One region of the Rahnella sp. P4_A8 genome, then DNA from elsewhere that is predicted to be linked to it. Evidence: predicted binding sites of a transcription regulator. Region 1 holds the regulator's gene; each other region holds the start of a gene.

Region 1 (9,944 bases):
CATCGGTCATGCGAAATCTATCTGCCTGAATTTCGGCATCGCGCAAGACTATCAGGGCCAGTGTAATCTGCGTTTTGACGATACCAACCCGGCAAAAGAAGACATCGAATTCGTTGAGTCAATCAAACGCGACGTCCAGTGGTTAGGTTTCGACTGGAGCGGCGATATTCATTACTCCTCGGACTATTTTGATCAACTGCATGCTTATGCGCTTGAACTGATCAACAAAGGTCTGGCGTATGTTGATGAACTGTCTCCTGACCAGATCCGTGAATATCGCGGCTCCCTGACGTCGCCGGGTAAAAACAGCCCGTACCGCGATCGCACCGTGGAAGAGAACATTGCGTTATTTGAAAAAATGCGTAACGGTGAGTTCGCCGAAGGCGCTGCGTGTCTGCGTGCAAAAATCGATATGGCCTCGCCATTCTTTGTCATGCGTGATCCGGTTCTGTACCGTATTAAATTCGCAGAACATCACCAGACCGGTAAAAAATGGTGCATCTATCCGATGTACGATTTCACCCACTGCATTTCCGATGCGCTGGAAGGGATTACCCATTCGCTGTGTACGCTGGAATTCCAGGATAACCGTCGTCTGTACGACTGGGTTCTGGATAATATTTCTATTCCATGCCACCCGCGTCAGTACGAATTCTCCCGTCTGAATCTCGAATACTCCATCATGTCCAAGCGCAAGCTGAACCTGCTGGTGACCGAGAAGATTGTTGAAGGCTGGGATGACCCGCGCATGCCGACCGTTTCAGGTCTGCGTCGCCGGGGCTATACCGCGGCATCTATCCGTGAATTCTGCCGTCGTATCGGCGTTACCAAGCAGGATAACAACGTTGAAATGATGGCGCTGGAATCTTGCATCCGTGACGATCTCAACGAGAACGCACCGCGCGCCATGGCGGTTATCAATCCGGTTAAAGTGATCATTGAAAACTTTACCGGTGATGATGTGCAGATGGTGAAGATGCCGAATCATCCGGGCAAACCGGAAATGGGCACCCGCGAAGTGCCGTTTACCCGTGAGATTTACATCGATCAGGCTGATTTCCGCGAAGAAGCCAACAAGCAGTACAAGCGTCTGGTGTTGGGCAAAGAAGTGCGCCTGCGTAATGCGTATGTGATCAAAGCAGAACGTATCGAGAAAGACGAGGAAGGGAATATCACCACTATCTTCTGTTCTTACGATATCGACACGCTGAGCAAAGATCCTGCCGATGGCCGCAAGGTGAAAGGCGTGATCCACTGGGTGTCCGCGTCTGAAGGCAAACCGGCTGAGTTCCGCCTGTATGACCGTCTGTTCAGCGTCGCAAACCCGGGCCAGGCGGAAGACTTCCTGACCACCATCAACCCGGATTCCCTGGTGATTTCCCACGGTTTCGTGGAGCCATCACTGGTGGCTGCACAGGCTGAAATCAGCCTGCAGTTTGAGCGTGAAGGTTACTTCTGTGCCGACAACCGCTACTCAAGTGCTGAACATCTGGTGTTTAACCGTACCGTTGGCCTGCGTGATACCTGGGAAAGCAAACCCGTCGCGTAAGCCCTCAGTATGAGGTAATAAAAACGCAGTTCAGGCTGCGTTTTTTTTCGCCTGTTATTCTTGTCAGAGATGCCTTTTGTTTTTCGTCGCGAATTAATGTATTTCCTATGCTTACTTTTAAAACGTTGTGCCACAGCCGTTCATATTGCTGAAACGTTTAAACTGTAAGATGATTTTGTTTAATCGTATGTTTTAATTATATATTATTATAGTCCATTGCTTTAATCCTTTCCTGCATACCTCTGTAATGCTTTTTCATCTTTATGTGCACTTTGTCATATTTCGATAATTAATGATTAATTACTCATTGATAATTCGCGTCGCGAAAAATACTCTTGATGTTGATTTAACCGGTTACGCCTCTGGCGACCGCTTTTTATACCCGTTTGGGTTTTGCTCGTTTTTTTAGTCAACATGAGGAATCTCTATGCACAAGCACCGTAACAGGGGCAGGGGATCGGCTTACCTGAAACCTGCCATGTATTCTCTCGCCGGCACCTTACTGGGTGGCGGAATGATGTTTTCACAAGGGACCAAAGCAGCCGGTTTTATTGATGATTCCACACTGACCGGCGGTGTGTACTACTGGCAGCGTGAACGTGACCGCAAGGACATGGATCCGGCGAGTGACCACTACAAAGACTATACAACCAACCTTTCGCATTCTACCGCTAACCTGAACCTCGATTTTTCTTCCGGCTATGCCTGGGACATGTTTGGTATTGATATCGCAGCCTTTACGGCGATTGAAATGGCCGAGAGCAGCGAGAGCGGCCATCCCAACGAAATCGCCTTTTCTAACAGCAACCGCGCCTACGACGAAGATTACTCCGGGGATAAAAGTGGGGTCAGTCTTTATAAGGCAGCCGGTAAATTCAAATATGGCGGATTCTGGGGGCACGCAGGGTATATTCAGCCTACCGGACAGACGCTGATCGCACCGCACTGGAGCTTTATGCCGGGTACGTATCGCGGTGCGGAAGCCGGTTATAAACACGATTTCGGTGACCCGGGTGAACTGAGTTTCTCCTATATGTGGGCTGATGAATATAAATCGCCGTGGCATCTGGAAATGGATGATTTCCGCCAGAATGACAAGAAAACCGGCGTTTCTTATATTCATTCGCTCGGTGCGAAATATGATTTTAAAAATGACTTCGTACTGGAAGGCGCATTTGGCCAGGCTGAAAGTTATGTCGATCAGTACTTTGCTAAGGCCTCGTACAAAATGGATCTGCTGGGCAATCCGCTGACCACCAGCTATCAGTTCTATGGTGCAGAAGACCGCATCAGTGACAAGAATGATCCGAACAGTCTGTATGACGGTCTGGCATGGTTGCAGGCACTGACCTTTGGCTATACCACCGGGCAGTTTAACTGGCGTCTGGAAGGGACGATGGTGAAAGCGGAAGGGAATCAGGGCTACTTCCTGCAGCGCATGACCCCGACTTATTCTTCCTCAAACGGCCGTCTTGATGTGTGGTGGGACAACCGCTCGGACTTCAACGCCAACGGTGAAAAAGCAGTATATGCCGGCGTGCTTTATGATCTGGCGAAATGGGACCTGCCGGGGTTCGCGGTCGGTGGTTCGTACGTCTATGCGTGGGATGCCAAACCGAGCACCAACGCCGCTTATGACCAGAGCCAGCGTCTGAAAGAAAGCGCATGGAGCCTGGATGCGCTGTACACCATTCAGGAAGGGCGCGCCAAAGGGACGTTGTTCAAACTGCATTACACCCAGTACGACAACCATTCGGACATACCGAGCTGGGGCGGCGGTTACGGCAACATTTTCCAGGATGAAAAAGACGTGAAATTCATCGTTATCGCTCCATTTACTATTTTCTGAGGTCGCTATGTCGATGAATAAATTACTGATGATCATGGTTTCGGCTGTTTTGCTGGCCGGTTGTGCACCCACCGCCGATCAGGCACAAATATCCCAAACGCGGGAAGATTACCGTGCCTGTATCAATACGTCAGAAGGCAATCCGGACAAACTGGCATCCTGCGAGGTGTTACTGAATAAACTGAAACAGGAAAAAGCCCACCAGCAATTTGCAGAACAGGAGACGGTGCGCGTGGTGGATTATCAGCGATGTCTGACGGCGCGTAAAACTGGCGACGGTCAGGCATATGCTGCTGATTGCGGGAAAATCTGGCAGGAAATAAAAACGAACAATTCACCTAAGCCGTGAATCTCAGCAGCGAAACATACCCCGGCTTGCCGGGGTTTTTTATGCCTGCTATCCGGGCTCAATCTGCGTCGATATCAGACATAAAAAAACCGCTTTTCAGCGGTTAATTTAGTCAAAGCCTGTGCAGATTACTGCGCAGGTTTATCGTTGTGCAAAGAGTCATCTTCGCGGCAATCGCCTGCTTCACAGTGGCCGTACAGATACAGGCTGTGGTTGGTGAGCTTGATACCGTGTTTCTTAGCAATCTCACGCTGACGACCTTCAATATATTCGTCACGGAATTCGATCACACGACCGCAATCCAGACAGATCAGGTGGTCGTGGTGATGTTGCTGGGTCAGTTCGAATACGGACTTGCCGCCTTCGAAGTTATGACGGGTGACAATACCGGCGTCGTCAAACTGGTTCAGAACGCGGTAAACCGTCGCCAGGCCAATTTCTTCACCCATATCAATCAGTTGCTTGTAAAGATCTTCCGCACTAACGTGATGACCTTCCGGCGCTTGCAGCACTTCCAGGATTTTGAGGCGCGGAAGCGTGACTTTTAAGCCGGCTTTCTTCAGTGCGGTGTTGTTGTCAGTCATGCGGATTCAGTCCTGTTACTATGTGCTAATCAAGTTGAGGCATGCAGCCTGTGGCATCGGCGGCACAAAATTATTCGTTTAGTCTCTTCGTTTAACGCAATGTGCCAATTCTCGTCAACGACAGCCTGTTAATAAAGATCACAAATTGCCGGTCACATTTGGAATGCAACGACTTGATCAATAGAAAAAACAGAGGAACTCAGTGTACCTTGATACGACCGAAAGTTACAATTTTGTAGCAGTTAAATTGTTAATTTCAGTAATAGTTTGGCCCTTCAATTGTAGAATAAATCCTCAGGGCCAACAGGGTTTTTAGCCAATAATTTCAGAAAGGCTAAGTTCTTCTGTGATCTGTTTCACCCAGGCATCAACACGTTCGCTGGTCAGTTCGGGCTGACGATCTTCGTCAATTGCCAGTCCTATGAAGTGCTTATCATCCGCCAGGCCTTTAGATGCTTCAAAGTGGTAACCTTCGGTAGGCCAATGTCCGACAATCACTGCGCCGCGTGGCTCAATGATATCGCGCACGGTGCCCAGCGCATCGCAGAAATATTCGGCGTAGTCTTCCTGGTCACCGCAACCAAACAGTGCCACCAGCTTACCTTCGAAATCTATCTCTTCCAGCGTTGGGAAAAAGTCGTCCCAGTCACACTGCGCTTCACCGTAATACCAGGTTGGAATGCCGATAAGCAAAATATCGAATTTTTCCAGATCCTCTTTGCTGCTCTTCGCAATGTCATGCACCTCTGCAACATCTTTACCCAATTGCTTCTGGATCATTTTTGCGATGTTTTCGGTGTTACCTGTATCGGATCCAAAGAAGATACCTACAACGGCCATAAGATTACCTAACCTCTTGTTCTCAATGAAGTGCTCTGCAACGCAGGCAATAATAATGCAGATGATAGCAAACTCGTGCGGCGGAGAATATGCTTCTGCTCGCCTTCTTAACTGGGAAATAAGTTTATCGGGCAATATTTTTAAGTGTTATCGCCTTTGTGTGCTTTCACCTGCGGCGAATTAACCTCAGGGTTAATGAGGTCAAAAGCAAGTTTGAGAAATAAGTCGTCACAATACTAAATTTCGAGAACATTCCGCCGATAGATGATTCGGGAGCAATCTCAACATAATAAAGAAATCGATGCCCGGAGAGGTGTTCAAACATGTCCTGGGGCACTTGCCTGCTGGTTACCTGTCTTGATTCTCCGCATCCCCGTCAATCCTCAGGCCAGAAACAGACATGTTTCGAGAGAGGCATATCGTGCAGTTTTTAAAAAATATCACCATCAGGGCCGCTTTATTAACCATTCTTGGCATCTTTTGCGTCATGTGGGCAGGTGTTTCCCTTTACACCGTCACCTCACTGGACACACTGACCCAAAATACCAAAAATAGTACCGAGCTGGTCAACAATATGGCGCTGATCAATAAAGGAAATGATCAGTATTTTCGTACCGTGACGCGCCTGAGCCGCGCCGTGGCACAGCTTCAGGCCGATCCGTCAAAAGGTCCGGAAATTTTTGATACCGCCAAACAATCACTCAGCGGGCTGACGCAGGCACTGGCCAGTTTTAAAGCGGCACCGCATCCGGGGCTGGAAGATTCCTCCGTGCAGGAATTGATCACCAGTTGGGAAAATCTGATCACGCAGGGCGTCACGCCATTGTTCGACGCAGCCCGCAGCAAAAATACGGAGTCCTATAACCAGCTAGCCAATTCCACCGTACCTGCACTGAGCCGCAGCTTTGGCTCATCGATGGAGAAAGTCAGCGGTCAGATCGCTGTCGATTTTGATGCGGCACAACGGCAATCCACCCATCTGACGTCATTTAGCAAAGTGATTCTGCTGACGGCATTTGGTATCGGGCTGGTGATTTTATTGCTGACTGACCGTTATCTGGTGATGGCGCTGGTGAAGCCGCTGGATAAAATCCGCGGTCACTTCGCGGTGATCGCCAGCGGCGATCTGACGTTTTATCTGGAAGAATTCGGTAAAAACTGCGCCGGTAAGCTGATTCCGTTGCTGAACGAGATGCAGTTGAGCCTGGTCAATACCGTTCAGACCATCCGCAACTGCACCAATCACATCTATCAGGGCGCGTCAGAAATTTCAGCCGGGAACAACGATTTGTCTTCCCGTACGGAAGAACAGGCGTCGGCGCTGGAAGAAACCGCTGCCAGCATGGAAGAACTGACGGCTACCGTTAAACACAATGCCGATAACGCGCATCACGCCAGCCAGCTGGTGATGGAGGCTTCCACCACCGCGCAGAAGGGCGGCAACATCGTGGCAGACGTGGTCAGCACCATGAAAGATATCTCCGGCAGCTCGAAGAAAATTGCTGAAATCACTTCTGTGATTAACAGCATCGCTTTCCAGACCAACATTCTGGCGCTGAATGCTGCCGTCGAAGCGGCACGTGCGGGCGAGCAGGGGCGCGGTTTTGCAGTGGTTGCCAGCGAAGTGCGCAATCTTGCACAACGCAGTGCGCAGGCGGCGAAAGAAATCGAGCAGCTCATCAGCGAATCGGTTTCCCGCGTCGACAGCGGTTCGAAATTGGTTGAAAACGCCGGTCAGACGATGAATGAAGTGGTGCGCTCAATTACGCATGTCACTGACATCATGGCGGAAATCGCCTCTGCATCCGATGAGCAAAGCAAAGGAATCAGTCAGGTGGCGGTTGCCGTCACAGAAATGGACAGCGTCACACAGCAGAACGCCGCGCTGGTAGAACAGGCGTCGCAGGCTGCAGTATCACTGGAAGAGCAGGCTTCATTGCTGAACAATGCCGTTGCTACGTTCAAACTTAAAGATAGCGTGACGAGCGTCGGTTCACGTCCGGGGAAGTCAATTTCCGCACCGTTATTGCGTCCGGATACCAGCATGCTTTCGGCGAAAAGTGCTGAAAACTGGGAAACGTTCTGAGCAGGAAGACGTGAATTAATATGGAATAAGTAAGAAAAAACAAACGGGTAGCCTGAGAGGGTTACCCGCTTTTCAATCAGCCTTCATGACCGTTAAGATGCGACAGCAGCATCTCTTCAATCAATTCGCTACGACTGATATTGCGTTCTTCTGCCAGCTTATTGAGCATATCAACAGCATCGGCATTCATTTTCAGCTCCACACGACGCAGGCCGCTCGCTTTATCGCGGCGTAACTGGTTGCGCTTATTGATCCTGAGCTGTTCATCACGGGATAGCGGATTTGTTTTTGGACGCCCCGGACGACGGTCATCTGCGAACAGATCAATCGTCGTGCGATCCAGTTGTTCTTTTGCCATAGGTAGCGGTACAACCAGGGAAGTTTTTACATCGGAAAACCGCAAGCCGGTTCCTGACGAGCGTTTCACACATTTCGGGCTAAGAAACCCTGACCCAATTCACCTCCCGCGACTCACTGTGAGTAAACGGGGCGGCAAAATTATAGCGCGCAATCATACACTGGCGCACCAGGGGTTCACAACGCCTGATTACCCTGATTTCATGATAACTTCTTAAGTTGTGCAGACTTTTTGCACAATTTATCCCCAGGATGTTAAACCTCAGGCCGCATCGATGAAACGGTGCACCGCGCGCAGTACTGCATCGGGTTTTTCCGCGTGCACCCAATGACCGGCTCCCGCCACCACATGCGCTTTGGCCTGCGGAAATTGTCGGGCAATCGCGTCGCGATATTCATCCTGCACATACGGCGATAGCCCGCCACGGATAAACAGCGCCGGGTGATCCCACGGAGGCACGTCTTCCCAGCCGGTAATAGTTTCGTATTCACTGAGCAGCACCGGCACGTTAAAGCGCCATTCTCCCTGCTGGAATGATTTGAGCAGGAACTGGATCACGCCGTCTTCCTTTATATACGTGCGCATACATTCGGTAGCGGAGGTACGGTCGCGGAGTCCTGCCTCGGTCACGGCATTAATCGCCGCAAAAATCTCATCATGGCGACGCACGTGATAATCCACCGGCGCGACATCAATGGCGATCAACTTTTCGATACGGTCGGGGATCAGTGCCGTCAACGCCATCGCCGCTTTCCCACCCATTGAATGGCCGATCACAATGACTTTTTGGAAACCAACAGCATCCAGCGTTTCCACTAAATCCTGCGCCATGGTGGCGTAAGACATTTCATCAGAACGTCCTGACTGGCCGTGATTACGCAAATCCACCTGTAACACGTTATGCTGTTGTCTCAGGTCCCGGGCCAGAATGCCCAGATTATCAAGGGTGCCGAACAATCCGTGGATGAGCAAAACCGGCAGTGCAGTGCTGCCAGCGACTTCAGATTCTTGCAGGCGATAATGTAATTTCATAGAGAAGTTCATACAGATAAACAATCTCATTAGGTTATCATGACTTGCGGATAATTTTTTAAAACAGAAAGTTTCTGCCAGATGCCTGAGCGGGATTTGACTACCAGGAGCAGAACGGGCCGGAGCCTGCATGCAGCAAAATCGGGAAGTTGTCTGGATTTTACTTCGCGGCGCAATTCCTCTGTTTGTTACTGCGTAGAAATTTGTATAATCCTTTCGAATGAATTAAGTAGAAAAACAGTACTGGATAAAGATGAAAACTATTGAGGTTGACGAAGAACTCTACCGCTACATTGCCAGCCACACGCAAGCAATCGGTGAAAGTGCGTCTGATATTTTACGCCGTATGTTGAAGTTTACTGCCGGTCAGACCGCTCCTGCCGTACCAGTGACCACTTCTGTTATCGCCGGAACTGTCGCGCAGGAAAAACCTGCCGCCGCCGCCGCACCGACGTCGCGTGATAAAGTCCGCGCCGTTCGTGAACTGTTGCTGTCCGACGAATACGCAGAACAGACTAAAGCGGTTAACCGTTTTATGCTGATCCTCTCGACCTTGTATACCCTGAACCCTAAAGAATTTGCGACGGCGACCGACTCTCTGACCGGGCGCACGCGGACTTACTTTGCCGGTGACCAGCAAACCTTGCTGCAAAACGGCATTCATACCAAGCCTAAACACGTTCCCGGAACGCCGTATTGGGTTATTACGAATACCAACACAGGTCGCAAACGCAGCATGATTGAACACATCATGCAGCTCATGCAGTTCCCGACGGAACTGACTGACAAAGTTTGCGGCACCCTTTAATTTCAGCGTAAGGGAGAAGCGCCAGTGGCTAATCACCCCCGTGCAGGGCAACCTGCTCAGCAAAGCGATTTGATCAATGTGGCGCAGTTAACGTCACAGTACTACGTTCTGCAACCGGATCCGGCAAACACGGCGCATGCTGTGAAATTCGGCACGTCCGGCCATCGCGGTAGCGCGTTGCGTCACAGCTTTAATGAAGCGCATATTCTGGCGATTGCTCAGGCGATTGCCGAAGTGCGTAAAGAGCAGGGCACCACCGGGCCATGCTACGTGGGTAAAGACACGCACGCGTTGTCTGAACCGGCGTTTATTTCCGTGCTGGAAGTGCTGACCGCCAATGGCGTTGATGTCATTGTTCAGGAAAACAACGGGTTTACGCCGACACCGGCTGTGTCTCACGCCATTCTGACGCATAACCGTAACGGCGGCGCGCTGGCGGATGGCATCGTCATCACGCCTTCGCACAACCCACCGGAAGATGGCGGCATC
Region 2 (9,944 bases), on a different contig from region 1:
GAAGAATGGACGCGCCGCACGCTGCATAACATCGCCAACATGGGCTATTTCTCCTCGGACCGTACCATTCAGGAATACGCCGATGAGATCTGGAACATTAAGCCGGTGAAGTTGTAGAGGAGTCGCTCCCTCCCCTGCGAAGGGGAGGGTTGGGGTGGGGTATTAAGGTCAAAAACAAGATGTTAAGTGTGCATAAGCACTTGTTTTGTCTGTTAAACCCCCTCCCGGCCTCCCCCTTCGCAGGGGGAGGAGCTAACTAAATCAAGACGCCAGCGACAGATGTTTCTTCTGCTGTTTGTGCGTTTCCAGCCACTCGGCGACGCGTTGTTGCTGGGTTTTATCCAGCCACATACCGAGTTTGGTACGACGCCAGATGGCATCATCAAGCTGTGAAACCCACTCTTTTTCCACCAGATAACGCAGTTCAGCTTCGTAGAATCCGTGACCGAAATCTTCGCCCAGCGATTCAAGGCTGGTCGCGTCATTCAGGAATAACTCTGTCTGGCTGCCGTACGTACGCGCATAACGGCGTGCCAGTGATTCCGGTAACCATTTGAAGCGGGAACGCAGATTGGCGCTGTAGGTATCACGGTCTCCGTTCAGTTTCCCGCCAGGCAGCACGGCCGTTTTGGTCCACGCCGGGCCGGCTTTCGGATAGTACTTCACCAGTTTTTCCAGCGCGTGTTCTGCCAGTTTACGGTAGGTGGTCAGCTTGCCGCCGAATACAGAAAGCAGCGGCGCTTTGCCATCCTGATCGTGAACGTCGAGCGTGTAATCGCGGGTCACCGCCTGTGGTGAATCTGATTCGTCATCGCACAGCGGGCGCACGCCGGAATAAGTCCAGACGATGTCTTCGGTGGTCAGCTGTTTCTTAAAGTGGTCGTTATACACTTTCAGCAGATAACCGATTTCTTTATCGTCGATTTTCACGTCTTTCGGATCGCCGTGATATTCCACGTCGGTGGTGCCGATGATGGAGAATTCATCCATCCACGGGATCACGAAAACAATGCGATGATCTTCGTTTTGCAGAATGTAGGCCTGCGGCTGATTGTGTGCACGGGGCACCACAATATGGCTGCCTTTGATCAGACGGATGCCGTATGGCGATTTCAGCTTCAGGCCGTCGTCGAAGAAATGTTTTACCCACGGACCGGTAGCGTTCACCAGACCTTTGGCGCGCCAGGTGAAGGTTTTGCCGGTGTCGATATCTTCGGCTTCAACCATCCACATGCCGTCCTCACGCCATGCGCGGGTCACGCGGGTGCGGGTACGAACTTCGCCGCCACGTTCTTCCACTTCCTGTGCATTGACGACCACTAAACGCGCATCGTCGACCCAGCAATCCGAGTATTCAAAACCTTTGGTCAGTTCTGGTTTCAGCACGGACTCGCTGCCGAATTTCAGACCTTTACTGGCCGGCAGGCTGGTGCGTTTGCCCAGATGGTCGTACAGGAACAAACCGGCGCGGATCATCCAGGCCGGGCGCAAATGCGGCTGATGCGGTAAACGGAAACGCATCGGGAAAGCAATATGCGGTGCCATTTTCAACAGCACTTCACGTTCAGCCAGCGCTTCGCTGACCAGACGGAATTCGTAATGTTCCAGATAGCGCAGGCCACCGTGGATCAGTTTAGAACTGGCCGAAGAGGTCGCGCAGGCCAAGTCTTGCGCTTCAAGCAGCAGAACAGACAGCCCGCGGCCAGCTGCGTCGACTGCGATGCCGGTACCATTAATACCGCCACCAATTACGATCAAGTCTTTGGTTTCCACGTCATCTTCCTCCAGATGTTCGCAATAGCTCTTTTATGTTCGTTTTCGCTCACGATTGTAATCGAGAATCGACAAACAAGCCAAGCGTTAACCAAATAAAAACAATTATGCGTGATGAAGGTAACATTTTTGTGTCGGTTTCGAGCAAAATAGCAAGGCGGGGACGAAACCGAACGCCGCTACGCGTGGAATTTTTCGAAATTGTTCGTTTTGCCGGGCAGGGCGGAGGGAGGAAAAGCAGGAGCGCCAGCCGCAGCGCTCCTTAAATGCAGGCAAATCAGCACAGTTCGAGATGCACGTCGTACTTGTCGATGATTTGCTTCACGCTGTCCGGCGGCTGTTTATCAGTGAACAGATAATGAATCAGATCCATTTTGCCGAGGTTGACCATCGCGTTTCGGCCAAATTTGGAATGGTCCGTCACCAGCATCACGCAGCGGGAGTTTTCGATAATCGCGCGTTTGGTACGGGCTTCGTGATAGTCGAATTCGAGCAGCGAACCGTCCATATCGATGCCGCTGATGCCGAGAATGCCGTAATCAAGGCGGAACTGAGAGATGAAATCGAGCGTTGCCTCGCCCATGATGCCGCCGTCGCGGGCGCGCACTTCACCGCCTGCGAGGAACAAACGAAAATCCTCTTTGGCTGTCAGCAGCGTCGCGACGTTCAGGTTGTTGGTCACGATGCGCAGATTTTTATGGTTAAGCAGCGCATGCGCCACGGCTTCCGGCGTGGTGCCGATATCAATAAACAGCGTTGAACCGTCAGGGATCTGGCTGGCGACTCGTTCGGCGATACGCGCTTTCGCTTCCGACCACATCACTTTACGGTCGTTGTATGCCGCATTCACCGAACTGGACGGCAAGGCTGCACCGCCATGGTGACGGTGAATTTTATTCTGTTCCGCCAGATCATTCAGATCACGGCGGATAGTTTGCGGGCTGACTGCAAAATGCTCCACCAGCTCTTCGGTGCTGACATACCCCTGCTGGCGGACTAAATCGATAATCGCATCATGGCGTTGTGTTTGTTTCACCCGAATCCCCTACTTATTTTTTTTGTTGCGCGGAGTGCGCGTGTCAACAAATGCCATGATCAGGCCGAGGCCCAGACCAAACGCATGCGCGGCATTCGACACGGCCGCGCCGCCCGTTGCATAGCCAATGAACATAAAAATCAGCGAAATGACCAGTAATCCGCCGGGCACATACAGACGACTTTCCGGTTTCAACTGGCCGGTCAGCCAGGCGTAACCCATCAGCGCGTACACCACACCGGATAATCCGCCGAACCACGAACCGCTGACCATCGACTGGCCCCAGCCGCTGATCAGGGCAGAAATTAAGGTTACGGTGAACAGTTTGCCGCTGCCCAGATGCATCTCAATCTGGCTGGCGAGATACCACCACCATGCCAGATTAATCAGCAGGGCAATAAAGGAGAAATTCATCAGGGCCGGGGTGAACCATCGCCATAACTGGAAAACGCGCGAACTGTCCGGCCAGGCGAGCCAGCTCATCACCAGTTCGTCGCCGACCATCTGTTGCAGGATAAACACCGCCAGACTCAGCACAATCATGCCTATCGTCAGCGGCCCGGCGCGGCTGCGCAGGGTTTTCAGGAAGGGTGTGTGCGACATCTTTAAATGTGGCTGTGCCTTGCCGGTTTTCCAGCTTGCTTCCTGATAGCGTGGATGCAGGGGATCGCGCACAAACAGCGCCACCTGCTTCTCGGCCTCTTCCAGACGGGATTCATCTTCCAGCCAGAGCTGCACTTCCTGACTTTCGTGTTTCATCGTCAGCGTAAAACCCTGGGTTGCCATGTAATCGACAAAAGCCTGAGCCAGGCGGGGGTTGTTCAGGTTAAGAATGCGCACCATAGCGTTTAGCGGTTTCCCTAATTGTTTGATTTGTTGCCGTCATTTTAGGGCAATACCTTATCTGCCAGCGTGGGGGATGTCGATTATAACGTCAGACGGGTAAAGGAGGGGAATTTAGGAATGCTGTGCGGTTATCTGTGAATAGAAAATTATGGTGATGTGATGAGGATCGAAGTCTTTTGCAACACCGCCGGATGACGGTGTTGCAAAATCGAGCCTTTAAAGCCCTTCCAGCGCCTGTTGCAGATCAGCAATCAGGTCTTCGGTATCTTCGATACCGATGCTGATGCGCACCAGTCCGTCGGTGATACCGCTCTGGCGGCGAACTTCCGGCGCGACGGCGCTGTGCGTTGTCGATGCCGGATGGCAGGCCAGCGAATCGGTGTCGCCGAGCGATACCGCCTGCGTGATGATGCTCAGCTTATCGAGGAACGTCCGTGCGGCGTTGAGGCCGCCTTTCAGCTCAATGGCCATAATCCCGCCAAACAGTTTCATTTGTTTTGAGGCGGTGGCATGTCCCGGATGCTGCTTCAGCCCCGGATAGAACACGGTGTCTACCGCGCTGTGGCCGTCGAGGAATTCCGCCACCGCCTGTGCGCTCAGCGAACTGGCTTCGACGCGCAGCGGCAGAGTTTTCAGGCCGCGGATCAGCAAACTGGCTTCGAACGGGCTCAGGTTGCCACCGAACTGCTTCAGACTCAGGGTGCGGATTGGCGTGATTAATGCCGCCGAACCGGCCACTACGCCACCGGTCGCATCGCCGTGGCCGCTGATGTATTTGGTCGCGGAATGCAGAACGATATCAATGCCCAGTTCCAGCGGGCGCGTCAGGTACGGTGTGGCAAAAGTATTATCCGCCACACTGACTGCACCGGCGGCTTTCGACAGACGGGCGACTTCAGCCAGATCGGCGATATCCAGTCCCGGGTTAGCCGGGGTTTCCACCAGCACCACTTTGGTGTTTTTTGTGAATGCCGCTTCCAGTTCGCTCACATGGGTAACGTGAACCGGTTTGATGCCATAACGTGGCAGCAGGTTACGCACCACGCCTTCAGTGCCGCCATACAGCGTGCCGATATGAATGATTTCATCGCCGGGAACCAGCAGGGCAAACAACGTGGCGCTGATCGCTGCCATGCCACTCGCGCAGGCAACGGCGGTTTCTGCACCTTCGAGCGCCGCCAGTTTCTGTTCAAAAACGGCCACCGTCGGATTGGCGAAACGGCTGTAAATATAACCCGGTTCTTCACCACTGAAACGGCGTGCGCCGCTGTCAAAATCCGGGTATGAAAATGCCGATGCGGCGGTGATAGGTGTCGCAATCGCGCCGGTCAGGGCATCGGGCTGCTGTCCGCCATGAACGGCGAGCGTACGCATCCCTAAAGAACGTGAAGTGTTCAGTTTTTTCATCTTGGAATCCTGTCGATAGTAGGCGGAAATTATATCAACACTGGAGAAAGGTAGCTTTTTCAGCTTAAGAACATTTTCGGCGCAAACTCATTAGCCTGGTTATAAAGACTATAGCGTGCGCCGGCGTCAATAAAGAGGGGTCAGGCTTCAATATCTTGCGGGAAGGTTTGCGACCAGGCTTCGAAACCGCCGTCAACGCTGTAGACCGATTCGAAACCCTGAGAAATCAGAAATTGCGCGGCACCGCGGCTGCTGATGCCGTGATAGCACATCACCAGTACCGGTGTTTTGGCATCGGCCTGCTGGATAAACGCAGGCAGGCTGTCGTTGCTCAGGTGATAAGCGCCAGGTGCATGTGCTGCGCCGAAGCTTTGCGGGTCACGAATATCGACCATCACGGCTTCGCCTGAGGTCAGGCGGGAATGTGCTTGTTCAACGCTGATTGCTTCAAATTGTTCCATTCTGGTCTTGCCTCATAAAAGGTTATGCCGCCATTCTACCCAATAATTGCACAACTAAGACCAGACGAAATACAGGGATAAAGGCTAAACCAGGATCACCTGCACGCCTTTCTGACGTAATTGCCCGATGATTTCATCATTCGCTTCTTTGCCGGTGATCAGCACATCGATTTGTTCGGTGCGGCTGAACAGCATGCCCGCGCGCTGGCCGATTTTGCTGCTGTCGACCAGTACCGCCAAATTCCCAACATAATTCAACATCTTCTGCTCGGCCATCGCGGTCAGCATATCGGTTTTGTACAGGCCATCGGCGGTCAGCCCCGCGCCGCTGGTGAACATCCAGTGCCCGGCATACAGGCTGGCATCGCCGTCTTGTGGTGCCAGCGTAATTGACTGACTTTTATTGTACTGACCGCCCATGATCACCACGCTGTCGTGCTCCTGTTCAATCAGATAATTGGCCAGCGGCAGATAATTGGTAATGACCTGAATGTCTTTTCCGCACATTTCACGGCCGAGCAGAAACGCCGTCGAACCGCAGTTTATCACCACGCTTTCACCCGGCTGGCACAGTTCGGATGCCGCTTTGGCGATGCGCATTTTCTCGTTGAGATTGTGCGTCTGATGGATATTCAGCGGTGTCCAGTTCTGGCGTGGCTGATTCACGGCTTCAGCGCCATTGCGCACTTTCCGCAGTTTGCCCAGTTCGTTGAGCTTGGTGATGTCACGACGCGCCGTAGCGGGTGAAATATCAAACTGATCAATCACATCAGCGACTGAAATCTGCCCCTGACGTTGCAGCAGATCGAGAATAGCGTTGTGGCGTTGTGGCTCAGTCATGGTGGCTCCGCAGGTAAATAGGTGATTACCGCGTGATTATAAACGAGCAGTAATGGCAATTACATGGTTTATAAAAAAGCGGAGTCTGTTGCCTCCGCCTGTTCATAACATACTTTATAAGAAAGACTTGAATGGCAGATCAGTCTCGGTAGTAAAGCAGTCGTCAAAGCCACGCGGATAGTGATACTCGAAGTTATCCTTATCATCCGGATACGTGAATTTACCGCCGACCTGCCAGATAAACGGCTTGAAGCCGTATTTCAGGCGATCTTTTTTCATCTCCCACAGCACGCGGATTTCCTGCGGATCGGCCTGGAAATTCGACCAGATATCATGGTGGAACGGAATAACGACTTTGGTGTTGAGGGATTCCGCCATGCGCAGCATATCGACGCTGGTCATTTTGTCGGTCACACCACGCGGGTTTTCGCCATAAGAGCCGAGCGCCACGTCTATCTGATATTCGTTACCGTGTTTGGCGTAGTAGTTGGAATAGTGCGAATCGCCGCTGTGATACAGGTTACCGCCCGGCGTTTTGAACAAATAATTCACCGCGCGCTGATCCATCATATCCGGCAATACCCCTGCGGCTTTCTGGTCTGCGGGCAGGGTGATCAGCACCGTGCGGTCGAAAGAATCCAGTGCGTGAATTTCCACGTCTTTGATCCTCACCACTTTGCCCGGCGTCATCACGATGCAACGACTGGCGGGCACGCCCCAGCTCATCCACAAATCCACACAGGTTTGCGGGCCGATAAAGGGCACGTCAGCAGCACAGTTTTGCATGACCGCGGCGGCCACGTTCACATCGATATGATCGTTATGATCGTGGGTGGATAACACCGCGTCGATCTCCCTGATCGCAAAGGGATCGAGCACAAACGGTGTGGTGCGCAGATTTGGCTGGAGCTTCTTTACACCGGCCATGCGCTGCATCTGGTGGCCGGTTTTCATCAGCGGGCTGCTGTGATTTTGCTTGCCGACGCCACACCAGAAATCGACACAAATATTCGCGCCGCCCTCAGACTTCAGCCAGATCCCTGTACAGCCCAGCCACCACATGGCAAAAGTGCCCGGCGCGACCTTTTCCTGCTCGATCTCTTCGTTTAACCAGGTGCCCCATTCCGGGAAAGTGCTGAGGATCCAGGATTCGCGGCTGATCGTTTCTACTTTGCTCATAGTATTCCCTCATCTGAGTTGGCTTTGAAATAGAGTCACAATAAATCATTTAGTGATTATATATGATTTATTTGTGAGAACTTATCATCGAAAATTCATAATGACAATGATTATAAACGAGCGATTTTTAGCATTAAGCAGGGGGTGACAAAGGAGGATGGGAGGATTTCAGGCGGTTTTCACATGCCTTTTTTTGTAGTATATGGCTGATATTTATCATAAAAACAGAGTGATTTAGTTTGTTAGCTCATTCTGCCGATGACGATATCTTGCGAGACTGCTCACAAATAATCATTGCGAATCTTTATTTGATTCGATGTGAGCATTAGAGTGCGTTTGTCCCTCACTTTTTAGCGCAGCGGTTATGTTCAAGTGCGTTGAAGAGATCAAACAAGGTCAGACGGAGAGTCTTATGGAATTCCTCTACACCATCTTCACCGTATTTTTTAATCAGGTAATGACTAACGCGCCGTTGCTGCTGGGTATTGTGACCATGCTCGGTTACATCCTGCTCAGGAAGAGCGCGACGGTGATTATCAAGGGCACCATCAAAACCATTATCGGCTTTATGTTACTGCAGGCGGGGTCCGGCATTCTGACCGGTACCTTCAAACCGGTGGTGGCAAAACTTTCAGAAGTGTATGGCATTAACGGTGCAATATCAGATACCTATGCCTCAATGATGGCCACGGTGGAGCGCATGGGCGAGGCCTATAGCTGGGTCGGTTACGCGGTGCTGATCGCCCTGGCGCTGAATATCCTGATGGTGGTATTCCGCCGCATTACCGGCATTCGCACCATCATGCTCACCGGCCACATCATGTTCCAGCAGGCGGGGCTGATTGCGGTGTTCTTCTTCATCATGGGCTATCCGATGTGGACCACCATCTGGTCAACCGCAATTCTGGTGTCGCTGTACTGGGGCATTACCTCGAACATGATGTACAAACCGACGCAGGCCGTGACCGAAAACAGCGGCTTCTCGATTGGTCACCAGCAGCAATTTGCCTCGTGGATCGCTTATAAAATCGCGCCGTATCTCGGGAAGAAAGAAGACAGTGTTGAAGATCTCAAACTGCCGGGCTGGCTGAATATTTTCCATGACAATATCGTGTCTACCGCCATCGTGATGACCGTGTTCTTCGGCATCATTCTGTGTTCCTTCGGCCTCGACACCCTGCAGCAAATGGCCGGAAAAACCCACTGGACGATTTACATCCTGCAAACCGGTCTGATGTTTGCAGTGGCGATTTTCATCATTATTCAGGGCGTGCGTATGTTCGTTGCTGAACTGACCGAAGCCTTTAACGGCATCTCCCAACGCCTGATCCCCGGTGCCGTGCTGGCCATCGACTGCGCGGCTATTTACAGCTTTGCGCCGAACGCCGTGGTCTGGGGCTTTATGTGGGGCACCATCGGCCAGCTGATTGCTGTCGCCATTCTGTTTGGCATGGGCTCTTCCATCATGATCATCCCCGGCTTTATCCCGATGTTCTTCTCTAACGCCACCATCGGCGTGTTTGCCAATCACTTCGGCGGCTGGCGCGCGGCGCTGAAAATCTGTCTGGTGATGGGGATGATCGAAATCTTCGGCTGCGTCTGGGCCATCAAACTCACCGGCCTGAGCGCCTGGATGGGCATGGCAGACTGGTCGATTCTGGCACCGCCAATGATGCAGGGCTTCTTCAGCATCGGTATGGCCTTTATAGGCGTCATTGGGGTGATTGTGCTGCTCTACATGTTCTTCGCGGGTCGCGCATTGCGGGCCGAAGAAGATGCTGAAAAACAGGCGCTTAATCAGTCCGTTTCTCACTAATGACTGTTCACTAATGACTTCTCACAAATAACTTCTCACAAAATAAAGAGGTTCCCATGACAGTACGAATTCTGGCGGTATGCGGTTGCGGGCAAGGCAGTTCGATGATCATGAAGATGAAAATCGGCCAGTTTCTGACGCAGGAAGGCGTGGATCACACCATGAATAGCTGCGCGGTGGGGGAATACAAATCCGAGCTGAGCGGGGCTGACATTATTGTCGCCTCCACGCACGTGGCGGATGAAATCACCGTCAGCGGCAACAAATACGTGGTCGGCGTGCGCAACATGCTGTCGGCGGCGGACTTCGGTCCGAAAGTGATGGAAGTGATTAACGCGCACTTTTCCGCAGACCTGAAAAAGTAAGGAGCGATGTATGAAACTGCGAGATTCGCTGGCTGAAAACAACTCGATTCGCCTCAACGCAGAAGCAGAAACCTGGCAGGGCGCAGTGAAAATTGGCGTCGATATGCTGGTGGAAGCCGGAGTGGTAGAGCCGCGTTATTACCAGGCGATTCTGGACGGCGTCGAACGTTTCGGGCCGTATTTCGTGATCGCGCCCGGGCTTGCCATGCCGCATGGCCGTC
Region 3 (9,944 bases), on a different contig from region 1:
TGTGCGTATGTATATGCGCGAGATGGGTACCGTTGAGTTGCTGACCCGTGAAGGCGAAATCGACATCGCCAAACGTATCGAAGACGGTATCAACCAGGTTCAGTGCTCCGTTGCTGAATATCCTGAAGCTATCACTTATTTGTTAGAGCAATATGACCGTGTAGAAGCTGGCGAAGTCCGCCTGTCTGACTTGATCACAGGTTTTGTTGACCCTAACGCCGAAGAAGAAATCGCACCAACTGCGACTCACGTGGGTTCTGAACTGACCACCGAAGAGCAGGATGATGATGATGAAGACGAAGATGAAGACGACGATGCTGAAGACGACAACAGCATCGACCCGGAACTGGCTCGCCAGAAGTTCACCGAACTGCGTGAACAGCATGAAGCGACGCGTCTGGTCATCAAGAAAAACGGCCGTAGCCACAAGAGCGCAGCAGAAGAAATCCTGAAGCTGTCCGATGTGTTCAAACAATTCCGTTTAGTGCCAAAACAGTTCGATTTCCTGGTTAACAGCATGCGTTCCATGATGGATCGCGTTCGTGCTCAGGAACGTCTGATCATGAAAGTGTGCGTTGAACAGTGCAAAATGCCGAAGAAAAACTTCGTCAATCTGTTCGCCGGTAACGAAACCAGCGATACCTGGTTTGATGCTGCTCTGGCAATGGGTAAACCCTGGTCTGAGAAGCTGAAAGAAGTCACCGAAGACGTACAGCGCGGCCTGATGAAGCTGCGTCAGATCGAAGAAGAAACTGGCCTGACTATCGAACAGGTAAAAGACATCAACCGTCGCATGTCTATCGGCGAAGCGAAAGCCCGTCGCGCGAAGAAAGAGATGGTTGAAGCAAACTTACGTCTGGTTATTTCGATCGCGAAGAAATACACCAACCGTGGTCTGCAGTTCCTTGACCTGATCCAGGAAGGTAACATCGGCCTGATGAAAGCCGTTGATAAGTTTGAATATCGCCGTGGTTATAAGTTCTCAACTTATGCGACCTGGTGGATCCGTCAGGCTATCACCCGCTCCATCGCCGACCAGGCGCGTACCATCCGTATCCCGGTACATATGATTGAGACGATCAACAAACTCAACCGTATCTCCCGTCAGATGCTGCAAGAGATGGGCCGCGAGCCGACGCCGGAAGAACTGGCTGAACGTATGCTGATGCCGGAAGACAAAATCCGCAAAGTGCTGAAAATTGCGAAAGAGCCAATCTCCATGGAAACGCCAATCGGCGACGATGAAGATTCGCATCTGGGTGATTTCATCGAGGATACCACCCTCGAGCTGCCACTGGATTCTGCAACGTCTGAAAGCCTGCGTTCTGCAACACATGACGTTCTGGCTGGCCTGACCGCACGTGAAGCGAAAGTTCTGCGTATGCGTTTCGGTATCGATATGAACACTGACCACACGCTGGAAGAAGTGGGCAAACAGTTCGACGTTACCCGTGAACGTATCCGTCAGATCGAAGCGAAAGCGTTGCGTAAACTGCGCCACCCAAGCCGCTCCGAAGTGCTGCGCAGCTTCCTGGACGATTAATCGTTCTCTGGTTGTCAGTCACGAACAGAAAAGCCCCGGCAGAAATGCCGGGGCTTTTTATTACTGGTTTTCTAAACTGACATTCACCCAGGCAGTATTATCCGGTAATGGAATAAGCCCGCTGCTGACACCCGTCAGACCAAATACTTTAGACGTCGGTGAATCAGGATGGAAATCCAGGTAAAATGTTTGCGCAAAACTGAGCAATACATCTGTGCTATCTGCTGATTCACAGGCATCGATATAAACGTTACCCGTATAATCCGGCGGGAAAATACTTTTCACATTTAAATAAAGCGTATCACCATTTACATAAAAGGCTTTGGCTTTATCACCGATAACCGGCCGGTCATTATCTCCCTGAAAGGCACCATGAGAAATAATAAACAGATTTTCACTCTTTCCTAACAACCGCAACTCAGAATGAAATATTTTGTAACTCGACTTAAAAACTGACTGGTACTGTGCCATTGAAGCACTGGCAACATGTTCCAGTTCCGGATCATCGGTACAGACGATAAGAATCATAATATTACTCCGTAAGTAAATTAAACTGATGACTCAGCCAACAGACCAGGTGTTATCATTTTTCAGCTGAACATTCAGGTTGTAAGTATTCGGCGCAAACTCAAGCTGCTGCTTATTGGTGATCTGACCAATATCAAGCACCTGACCCGGCGTATAATTACCAAAAGTGATCCAATAAGTTGGATGCGGTGTGAAGGTCAGGTTGATGTTCGGCTGTGCCTGAACAACAAAGGTACCCGCCCCCGACATACCGACCCCGACAGAGGCCTGATTCAGCGGTAAACTGCTGTCGTTCGTGACATACAACGTACCGTTCTTTCCGCCGGTGGTCTGTTGTTCGAATTCAAACGCCCCCTCGGAATAGCTCAGCGTCACCTGATTATTGTTCGTCAGGCTGGCAGGAAGGGTTTGAGAGGCATCGAATTTCACACCGGGGATCAGCACACCGGTTTCATCCCAAACAAAACTGTAATCAATTCCCCAGTCAAACTGCACTTTGGTTTTTGGATGTGCCACTTTGGAGAACCACGCCAGTGACATCACTTTGGGATCGGTGATATCCGGAGAGGTTTGATAAATACAAATTGCACCGGTATTTACAGAGTTATTTGCTACAGTGACAGAATATTGAGTCATAATATTTACCTTTTATATTAAAATGAATGAGAAAATAATTGTGTGTAGTCTTTGCCTTCTCTTAACTTCCTCGACCTCCTTTACAGACACGCGTTACGTGATTTAATTAGCCGGATACTTCTCATCGTAATACCAAAAGTTTGTGTGAGTAGTTTTGCCGGAATATCTTCTTTCATCGCCACTTGCATTGCTGCCCGGCGAATAGCGATAAACACCCCCCAGTTGGATGGCGTATCCAGATATCCAGAAGAATCAATTTTTTTATAAATTCTGTTATATTTATTTTGCGGGATATTAATCCCGTAGATCTGATAAAACTTCTCTGCCTCTTTGGGCATGTATATTTTTCTCCCTCCATGGAGATGAATAAAATGAAATAATCCGGCGAAACCACCATGTTCAGCAAATTCCGATGCTATCCAGGGCATCACCGACATGATGCAGACGCTGTTTTTTTCACAAAAGCTGATTAATCTTGCTTCTCTTTCTGAATGCCGGAGCGGTAGTCCTGAAAATAGTTCGAACCATTCCTCCAGATTTTCCTGTCTTTCTTCGGTTTCAACATTAGCCATATCTCCTGCTCCTGAAGAATCAAACTGCCTGACTACTTTGCTGCTCACCCCGAATGAGGCGATGGAATAAGTTTTAGTTCAGTTGAGCGCATTCACACGGGGGAAGCATTCCTCTTACATTAAATATGCAAATGTATTCAGGTGGGGTTCAGAGAGTATAAAGCTGCTTTAATAGCGAAATAATTTGGTAAATCAACCAAAAATAAGACGATTATTAATAAAATAATCATCCTGGCGAGATTTTATATCAGATGGAATAATAAGAGGAGGTGACGGGATTATGCTGTGTTTTCTAATGATAAGAATAGTTCACGGTATGCGGATACCAGTTCATCCAGCGTCGCCCGGTTCAGGCCGCTTGGGTTAGGCAGCACCCAAACTTCCGTGTCACCGATTTTCAACGCCTGACGTCCCCAGTTCACCTTACTGATGCCAAACGCTTTACTGAATGCCTGTTTGCCTAAAACAGCCAGCGCACGCGGCTGATAGTATTCAATTTTTGCCGTCAACGCTGCGCCCCCTTCGCGCAACTCATCGCGAACCAGCTCCGTTGCCTCAACAGTCGGACGTTCCACCAGCATAGTGATCCCGCAATCTGTATCCAGCAAATGCTGTTCTTCTTCAGGCTTAAGTAAACGCCCGGTAAAACCCGCCTGATAGATAACCTTCCAGAAACGGTTATTGGCATTAGCGAAATGGAAACCATGATGAGCAGTGGATAAGCCGGGATTGATGCCGCAAAACACGACAGAAAGATCCCGGGCGATAATATCTGTAATCATTATTATCCCTTAAGATGTATTTACCTGAGTTATAGGTAAAAAACGCAGTGAACACAACAGACTAAAACTGTGCACAAAACGCGCATACAAACCGAAGACATATAGACCTGTAAGCAGAGTTTACCGTATAATCCCGCACCTCGGCCCTTTAGCTCAGTTGGTTAGAGCACGCGACTCATAATCGCTTGGTCGCTGGTTCAAGTCCAGCAAGGGCCACCAGATTTTAGTTTGAGATTCAAACGATTAAGCCACTTCATACGGAGTGGCTTTTTTGTTGCGTGAATACCTGTCTTCCCCTGACTTTTCCACGGATTGAACCTCTCTCGTCATTGACCCCATACGCCCTGCATATAATAATGATAACCATTAACATTAAAGAATCAGGAATGGATCCAATGACAAGGGCTGGTTTTCGCCGTTTTTCAGGGATGGTTGCGCTGTTGTTATCGCTGCTTGTCGCCACGCAGGCTTTCGCAGAAGGCTGGCCACGGCAAGTTATGACCTCAAAGGGAAGCATCACATTACAACAGCCGCCGCAGCGGATTGTCTCCACCAGCGTCACCGTCACCGGCACATTGCTGGCGATTAATGCGCCGGTTATCGCCAGCGGAGCGACTGCGCCCAATAATCGGGTTTCCGATGCTCAGGGCTTTTTCCGCCAGTGGGGCGATGTCGCGAAACAACGCGGTGTGCAGCGGCTTTATATCGGCGAACCGAATGCTGAAGCCATTGCCGGACAGGCACCGGATCTCATCATTATTGCCGCCACAGGCGGGGATTCCGCACTGAAACTCTATGATCAGCTGTCGGCCATTGCGCCGGTCATGGTGGTCAATTACGACGATAAAAGCTGGCAGGAACTCGCCACCGAATTAGGCCGGGCGACGGGTAAAGAAACCGATGCCGCCAAGGTTATCGCGCAGTTTTCAGCCCGTGAAGACAGTCTGAAAAAAGCGATACATTTGCCACCGCAGCCGGTGTCCGCGCTGGTTTATGGATCAGATGGCAAAAGCGCCAATCTGTGGACGCCCGCGTCACCGCAGGGTCAGCTGCTCCGGCAGTTAGGATTCAGCCTCGCGCCGGTTCCGCTGAATTTCGCCGCCAGTTACAGTCAGGGCAAACGCCATGACATCATCCAGCTTGCCGGTGAGAAAATGCCGGAGGCGATGAACGGCCAGACGCTGCTGTTATTTTCCGCCAGTCAGCCTGATGCACAACGGCTGCTGACCAATCCTTTTCTGGCGAAGTTACCTGCCGTGCAGGCCGGGCGCGTGTATGCCATGGGTGACGACACGTTCAGACTCGATTATTACAGCGCCAGCAACATGCTGAATCAGCTTGAAAAACTGTTCGTAACTCACTGATGTCCCGCTCAATAAAAAATCTCACAGCGCTGTTGGTTGCCTTGTTTTTGCTCTGCCTGATGATGGCGCTGAGTCTGGTGCTGGGCGAGAAATCGCTTGCGTCCGGCACCGTGATGTCAGCGCTTAACGGCCAGTGCACAGGGGCGGATTGTGTGATTGTCACCGATGCCCGTGTGCCGCGCACGCTGGCCGGTTTGCTGGCAGGGATGGCGCTCGGATTATCCGGTGCGCTGATGCAAATCCTCACCCGCAATCCGCTGGCTGATCCCGGTATTCTTGGCGTTAATGCGGGTGCGGCTTTCGCGGTGGTTATCGGTATCGCCTTTTTTGGCGCAACGGATGTCAGCCACTATTTGTGGTTCGCGTTTGCCGGTGCCTTACTGGCAACATTGCTGGTCGCCATGATCGGCGCGCTGGGACGCGGAAAGCTGGATCCGGTACGCTTAACTCTGGCGGGCGTCGCGCTCGGCGCTGTGCTGGAAGGCATGTCTTCGGGGATTTCCCTGCTCAACCCGACTGTCTACGATCAGTTGCGATTCTGGCAGGCTGGCTCGCTGGATATCCGCAATATTACCGTGATTAAAACCATCACACCGCCGGTGACTTTTGCGGTTGCCCTGAGCTTACTGATGGCCCGCTCCCTGAATAATCTGACGATGGGCAGCGAACTGGCGACGGCGCTCGGCACCAAAATCGCGACCACGCAGTTGCTGGGATTACTGGCGATTACGTTGTTGTGCGGCAGCGCCACAGCGGCTGTCGGCCCCATCGCCTTTGTCGGCCTGATGGTGCCGCATATGGCGCGCTGGATCTGTCGTGCGGATCCGCGCTGGATGCTGCCGTGGACGCTGGTGTTAACCCCGACGCTGTTGCTGGCAGCCGATATCGCCGGGCGTTTTCTGGTTACCGGAGAATTGCGGGTTTCCGTAGTGGTCGCCTTTATCGGCGCGCCGGTGCTTATTTTCCTGGTACGCCGTCCCGGTGGATTACACAGAGGTTAAACATGAGCCAGACTCTTACAGAACCTCGCCCGCTGAAAAAACCTTTGCTGCTGTCGCGCCCCTTTCTGACCGCCTGCGGACTGGTGTTATGCCTGATCCTGCTGGCGGTTTACGCGCTGGGTAGCGGAACACTGGCACTGACGCCGTCGCAGGTTGTCAGCGCCCTGCTCGGCGACGGGCCGAAAAACCTGAGCATTATTGTCACGCAATGGCGTCTGCCGCGCGTGGTGATGGCGATGATTCTCGGTGCCGCACTCGGCATCAGCGGCGCGATTTTTCAGTCGCTGCTGCGCAATCCATTGGGAAGTCCGGACGTTATCGGTTTTAACACCGGCGCGTATACCGGCGTTCTGCTGATTATCGTGTTGTTCAATGGCGCTGCGGGCGACCTTCTCCCCGGCGCGATGGCAGGCGGCGTCGTGACCGCACTGGTGGTATACGCCCTGGCGTGGCGTCAGGGCATCGAAACGTTCCGCCTGATTATCGTCGGTATCGGCGTACGGGCGCTGCTGATTGCGGTCAATACCTGGCTGATTATTCACGCCTCGCTGGAATCGGCGCTGACGGCTGGCTTGTGGAATGCTGGTTCGCTCAATGGCATCACATGGGAGAAAAGCCTGCCGGCGACCGGGATGATTATCGTCGCCTGCATGCTCGCGCGTTGCTTATCCGCTCCGATGCGGTTGCTCGAAATGGGCGATGATGCCGCCTGTGCGCTGGGCGTACCGGTGGCGCGTTCACGTTTATTGCTGATGCTGGCGGGCGTGGCGTTGACCGCCGCAGCCACCGCGCTGGCCGGGCCAATTTCCTTTATTGCGCTGGTGTCACCGCAAATTTCGCGTCGTCTTTGCGCCAGCCAGCAGCACGCTTTATTTTTCGCGGCGCTGACCGGTGCGCTGCTGTTGCTCGCCGCCGATGTCACTGCACAACGGCTGTTCACGCCCTATCAGTTACCCGTGGGCGTGCTGACCGTCAGTCTGGGCGGCATTTATCTGATTGGGTTGCTGATCCGGGAGTCGCGACGCTCATGAATACTGAACACTCTTCCCCTTTGTACGCGAAAGATCTGACGCTGGGCTACGATAAAAAAATCGTCGCCCGCGAACTCTCCGTCTCTATCCCTCAGGGAAAACTCACCGTGATTATCGGGCCAAATGCCTGCGGTAAATCCACATTATTGCGCACGCTCAGCCGCCTGATGCCGCCGCAATCCGGCACGGTATTTCTCGATGGCAAACTGATCGGTGATTACGGCACCAGAGACGTCGCGAAACGTCTGGGTTTACTGCCGCAAAGTTCAACGGCGCCGGGCGATATCAGTGTGGCGGATCTGGTGGCCCGCGGGCGTTACCCGCATCAGAGCCTGTTCAGCCGCTGGACAGCGCAAGATACGCTGGCGGTGAACGACGCCATGCACGCAACGGGAGTATTCGAACTGGCGGAAAGCACGGTGAATTCACTTTCCGGCGGACAGCGCCAGCGGGTGTGGATAGCCATGGTGCTGGCGCAACAAACGCCGTTGTTATTGCTGGATGAACCGACAACCTGGCTGGATATCGCGCATCAGATTGATTTGATGGAACTGATGTGTCGCCTGAATCAGGAAAACGGCCGCACGCTGGTGGTGGTGTTGCACGACCTGAATCAGGCATGTCGTTACGCCGGGCATCTGATTGCCATGCGCGATGGAAAAATACTGGCTGAGGGCGCACCGGTGGACATCGTCACACCGGCACTGATCGAACAGGTTTTCGGGCTACGCTGCGCCATTATCGACTGTCCGGTTTCGCATACACCGTTAATTATCCCGCTGGGTAACGGTTGAATCTCCGGTGCTCCATGGCTCTTCGTTCCACAGGTATTGAAGGCCATCGGCTAATCCGCCGCGCCAGCTCAGCGCGTCGTGACCGGCATCGACCACGCGATAACGCACGCTGTTTTTGGTGCGGCTCAGCAGCTCATCCATCTGATTATTCACCTGATAAATCAGCCGTTCATTGCTGCCCGCTTCCATGAAAATTTTCAGATGGCTGGCAGCCCCCAGCCCGTTACTCACCGCACGCAGTAACAAATCCGCCTCGTCAGGATTTTCATCCTGCTGCGATTTATTACGTCGCGGCCACCAGAAAGAACCAGACTGACTGAGTACCAGACCGAAGCGCTGCGGCCAGTGCAAACCGGCGTACAACGCTGACAGCCCGCCAAAGCTCTGCCCCGCCACCACTGTTTTGTTCGCATCGCTGCTGTGCGGTGCGAGCGTCGCCACGGCGGGCAATAACTCCTCCTGAACGGCCAGCCAGAAATCTGCATTACAGGTCAGTTCGCGGCTGCGGGTCTGTGTATCGATCACATCAATCAGCACGTAGACGGCCTGCGGCAATGTGCCTTCCTGCGTCAGTTGCATCAGCGGCTGCCAGACCGGCATCTGCTGCGCCCAGAACTGGCCGTCGAGCAACAGCGCCAGCGGGCGCGATGCCGGATCCTGGCTTTCGCCGGTGGTGTAGATCCAGACCTTGCGCCGGTTGCCCAGACGCGCACTGTTCCACTGATAGGTTTGCAGTTTTGCCGGTTTCTGTGGCAACGCGGCACCGTGGAGATCAAACTCCCGCCAGGCAGGCTGCGGCAATGCGTCGGGCATATGCAAAGGCGACAGCGCGTGAGATTTCGCCCCCGGCCACGGCTGATTCGGATTCAGCGGGTCATAAATCGCATGGGCGAACATATCTTTCCACCATTCCCGCGCAGCCAGCATGGCGGTATAGGCATCGGGATCCTGCGGGAACTCTCTGCCGGGCCCGGTGCGCGGGATCAGGCTGTAGCTGCCGCGCCAGCCGGAGCGCAGCGTAATACTCAGCGACCAGACATCGGTTCCCGCAAGTCTTTGCAGACTTTGCGGCGGTAAAGACTGATGGTGATCGGTGATGCCGTTGATGTTGATCCACACCCGCTGGAAATCCGATGTCGCCTCACTGCCCTGCGGATCCCGCCAGAAGAACGTCACGTTGCATACGTCATCATTCAGCCGTTCGATCAAGGGTGAGCCCTGCGCTTTAATGTCTTTCCACCATTCAGCACTTCCCGCCTGAGAGCTTGCTAACATCGCCTGCGCGGTGGGTTTTTCCGGAAACTGCGATTTCATCATGTTTACGCTTTACAGTCTTTTGGCAGTGAGAGAAGGCATAATTTGCAGAATAATTGACCTGCTTCCTGCAAATTATGAATGGGAATCGTATTGATAATTGTTTGCATTTGCAATAGTGTGTTACCGCCCGTAAACGGGACGATAAAAATACACACACAACAGGCCATCCTCCTGTTCACTAAATCTGTTTTGCAGGAACGGATGGATTTCAGGGCAGAATCCACTATGAAAAGCAGGCTACCACACTATTCTCTGGCAACCTTAATCGGGCTGGGATCAGCACTTTCTTTGCCCGTCAGCGCGGCAGAAAGCACCACAACCCGCACAACAGACGCCAGCCAGAACACCGCAGAAACACAGGAAGACACCAGCGACA

The links. The regulator Fur, encoded in region 1, represses iron uptake genes when iron is present. The targets are predictions, from matches to a motif close to ATAATAATGAGAACNACTATCAA.
Region 2: a site for Fur is predicted at 7,637-7,659, ahead of ulaG (L-ascorbate 6-phosphate lactonase). Genes of this name have one in related genera too.
Region 3: a site for Fur is predicted at 4,412-4,434, ahead of fepB (Fe2+-enterobactin ABC transporter substrate-binding protein). Genes of this name have one in related genera too.

The regions. Positions count from the first base shown of each region.
Region 1 covers NZ_JBFUHK010000019.1:52,084-62,027, reverse strand. The annotation lists gene glnS (glutamine--tRNA ligase) at 1-1,549, shown strand, start outside; gene chiP (chitoporin ChiP) at 2,028-3,398, shown strand; gene chiQ (ChiQ/YbfN family lipoprotein) at 3,412-3,747, shown strand; gene fur (ferric iron uptake transcriptional regulator) at 3,876-4,331, opposite strand; gene fldA (flavodoxin FldA) at 4,644-5,171, opposite strand; gene AC1DUO_RS12335 (methyl-accepting chemotaxis protein) at 5,593-7,257, shown strand; gene ybfE (LexA regulated protein) at 7,334-7,615, opposite strand; gene ybfF (esterase) at 7,877-8,659, opposite strand; gene seqA (replication initiation negative regulator SeqA) at 8,901-9,455, shown strand; gene pgm (phosphoglucomutase (alpha-D-glucose-1,6-bisphosphate-dependent)) at 9,480-9,944, shown strand, end outside.
Region 2 covers NZ_JBFUHK010000005.1:115,497-125,440, reverse strand. The annotation lists gene glgP (glycogen phosphorylase) at 1-117, shown strand, start outside; gene glpD (glycerol-3-phosphate dehydrogenase) at 262-1,773, opposite strand; gene AC1DUO_RS04695 (DeoR/GlpR family transcriptional regulator) at 2,051-2,809, opposite strand; gene glpG (rhomboid family intramembrane serine protease GlpG) at 2,819-3,652, opposite strand; gene AC1DUO_RS04685 (trans-sulfuration enzyme family protein) at 3,872-5,062, opposite strand; gene glpE (thiosulfate sulfurtransferase GlpE) at 5,203-5,523, opposite strand; gene ulaR (HTH-type transcriptional regulator UlaR) at 5,608-6,363, opposite strand; gene ulaG (L-ascorbate 6-phosphate lactonase) at 6,478-7,542, opposite strand; gene ulaA (PTS ascorbate transporter subunit IIC) at 7,955-9,358, shown strand; gene ulaB (PTS ascorbate transporter subunit IIB) at 9,415-9,723, shown strand; gene ulaC (PTS ascorbate transporter subunit IIA) at 9,734-9,944, shown strand, end outside.
Region 3 covers NZ_JBFUHK010000007.1:83,786-93,729, forward strand. The annotation lists gene rpoD (RNA polymerase sigma factor RpoD) at 1-1,543, shown strand, start outside; gene AC1DUO_RS06020 (hypothetical protein) at 1,604-2,014, opposite strand; gene AC1DUO_RS06025 (hypothetical protein) at 2,105-2,707, opposite strand; gene AC1DUO_RS06030 (hypothetical protein) at 2,788-3,279, opposite strand; gene mug (G/U mismatch-specific DNA glycosylase) at 3,558-4,061, opposite strand; tRNA gene AC1DUO_RS06040 (tRNA-Ile) at 4,204-4,280, shown strand; gene fepB (Fe2+-enterobactin ABC transporter substrate-binding protein) at 4,457-5,425, shown strand; gene fepD (Fe(3+)-siderophore ABC transporter permease) at 5,425-6,426, shown strand; gene fepG (iron-enterobactin ABC transporter permease) at 6,429-7,457, shown strand; gene AC1DUO_RS06060 (ATP-binding cassette domain-containing protein) at 7,454-8,251, shown strand; gene fes (enterochelin esterase) at 8,225-9,568, opposite strand; gene AC1DUO_RS06070 (TonB-dependent siderophore receptor) at 9,794-9,944, shown strand, end outside.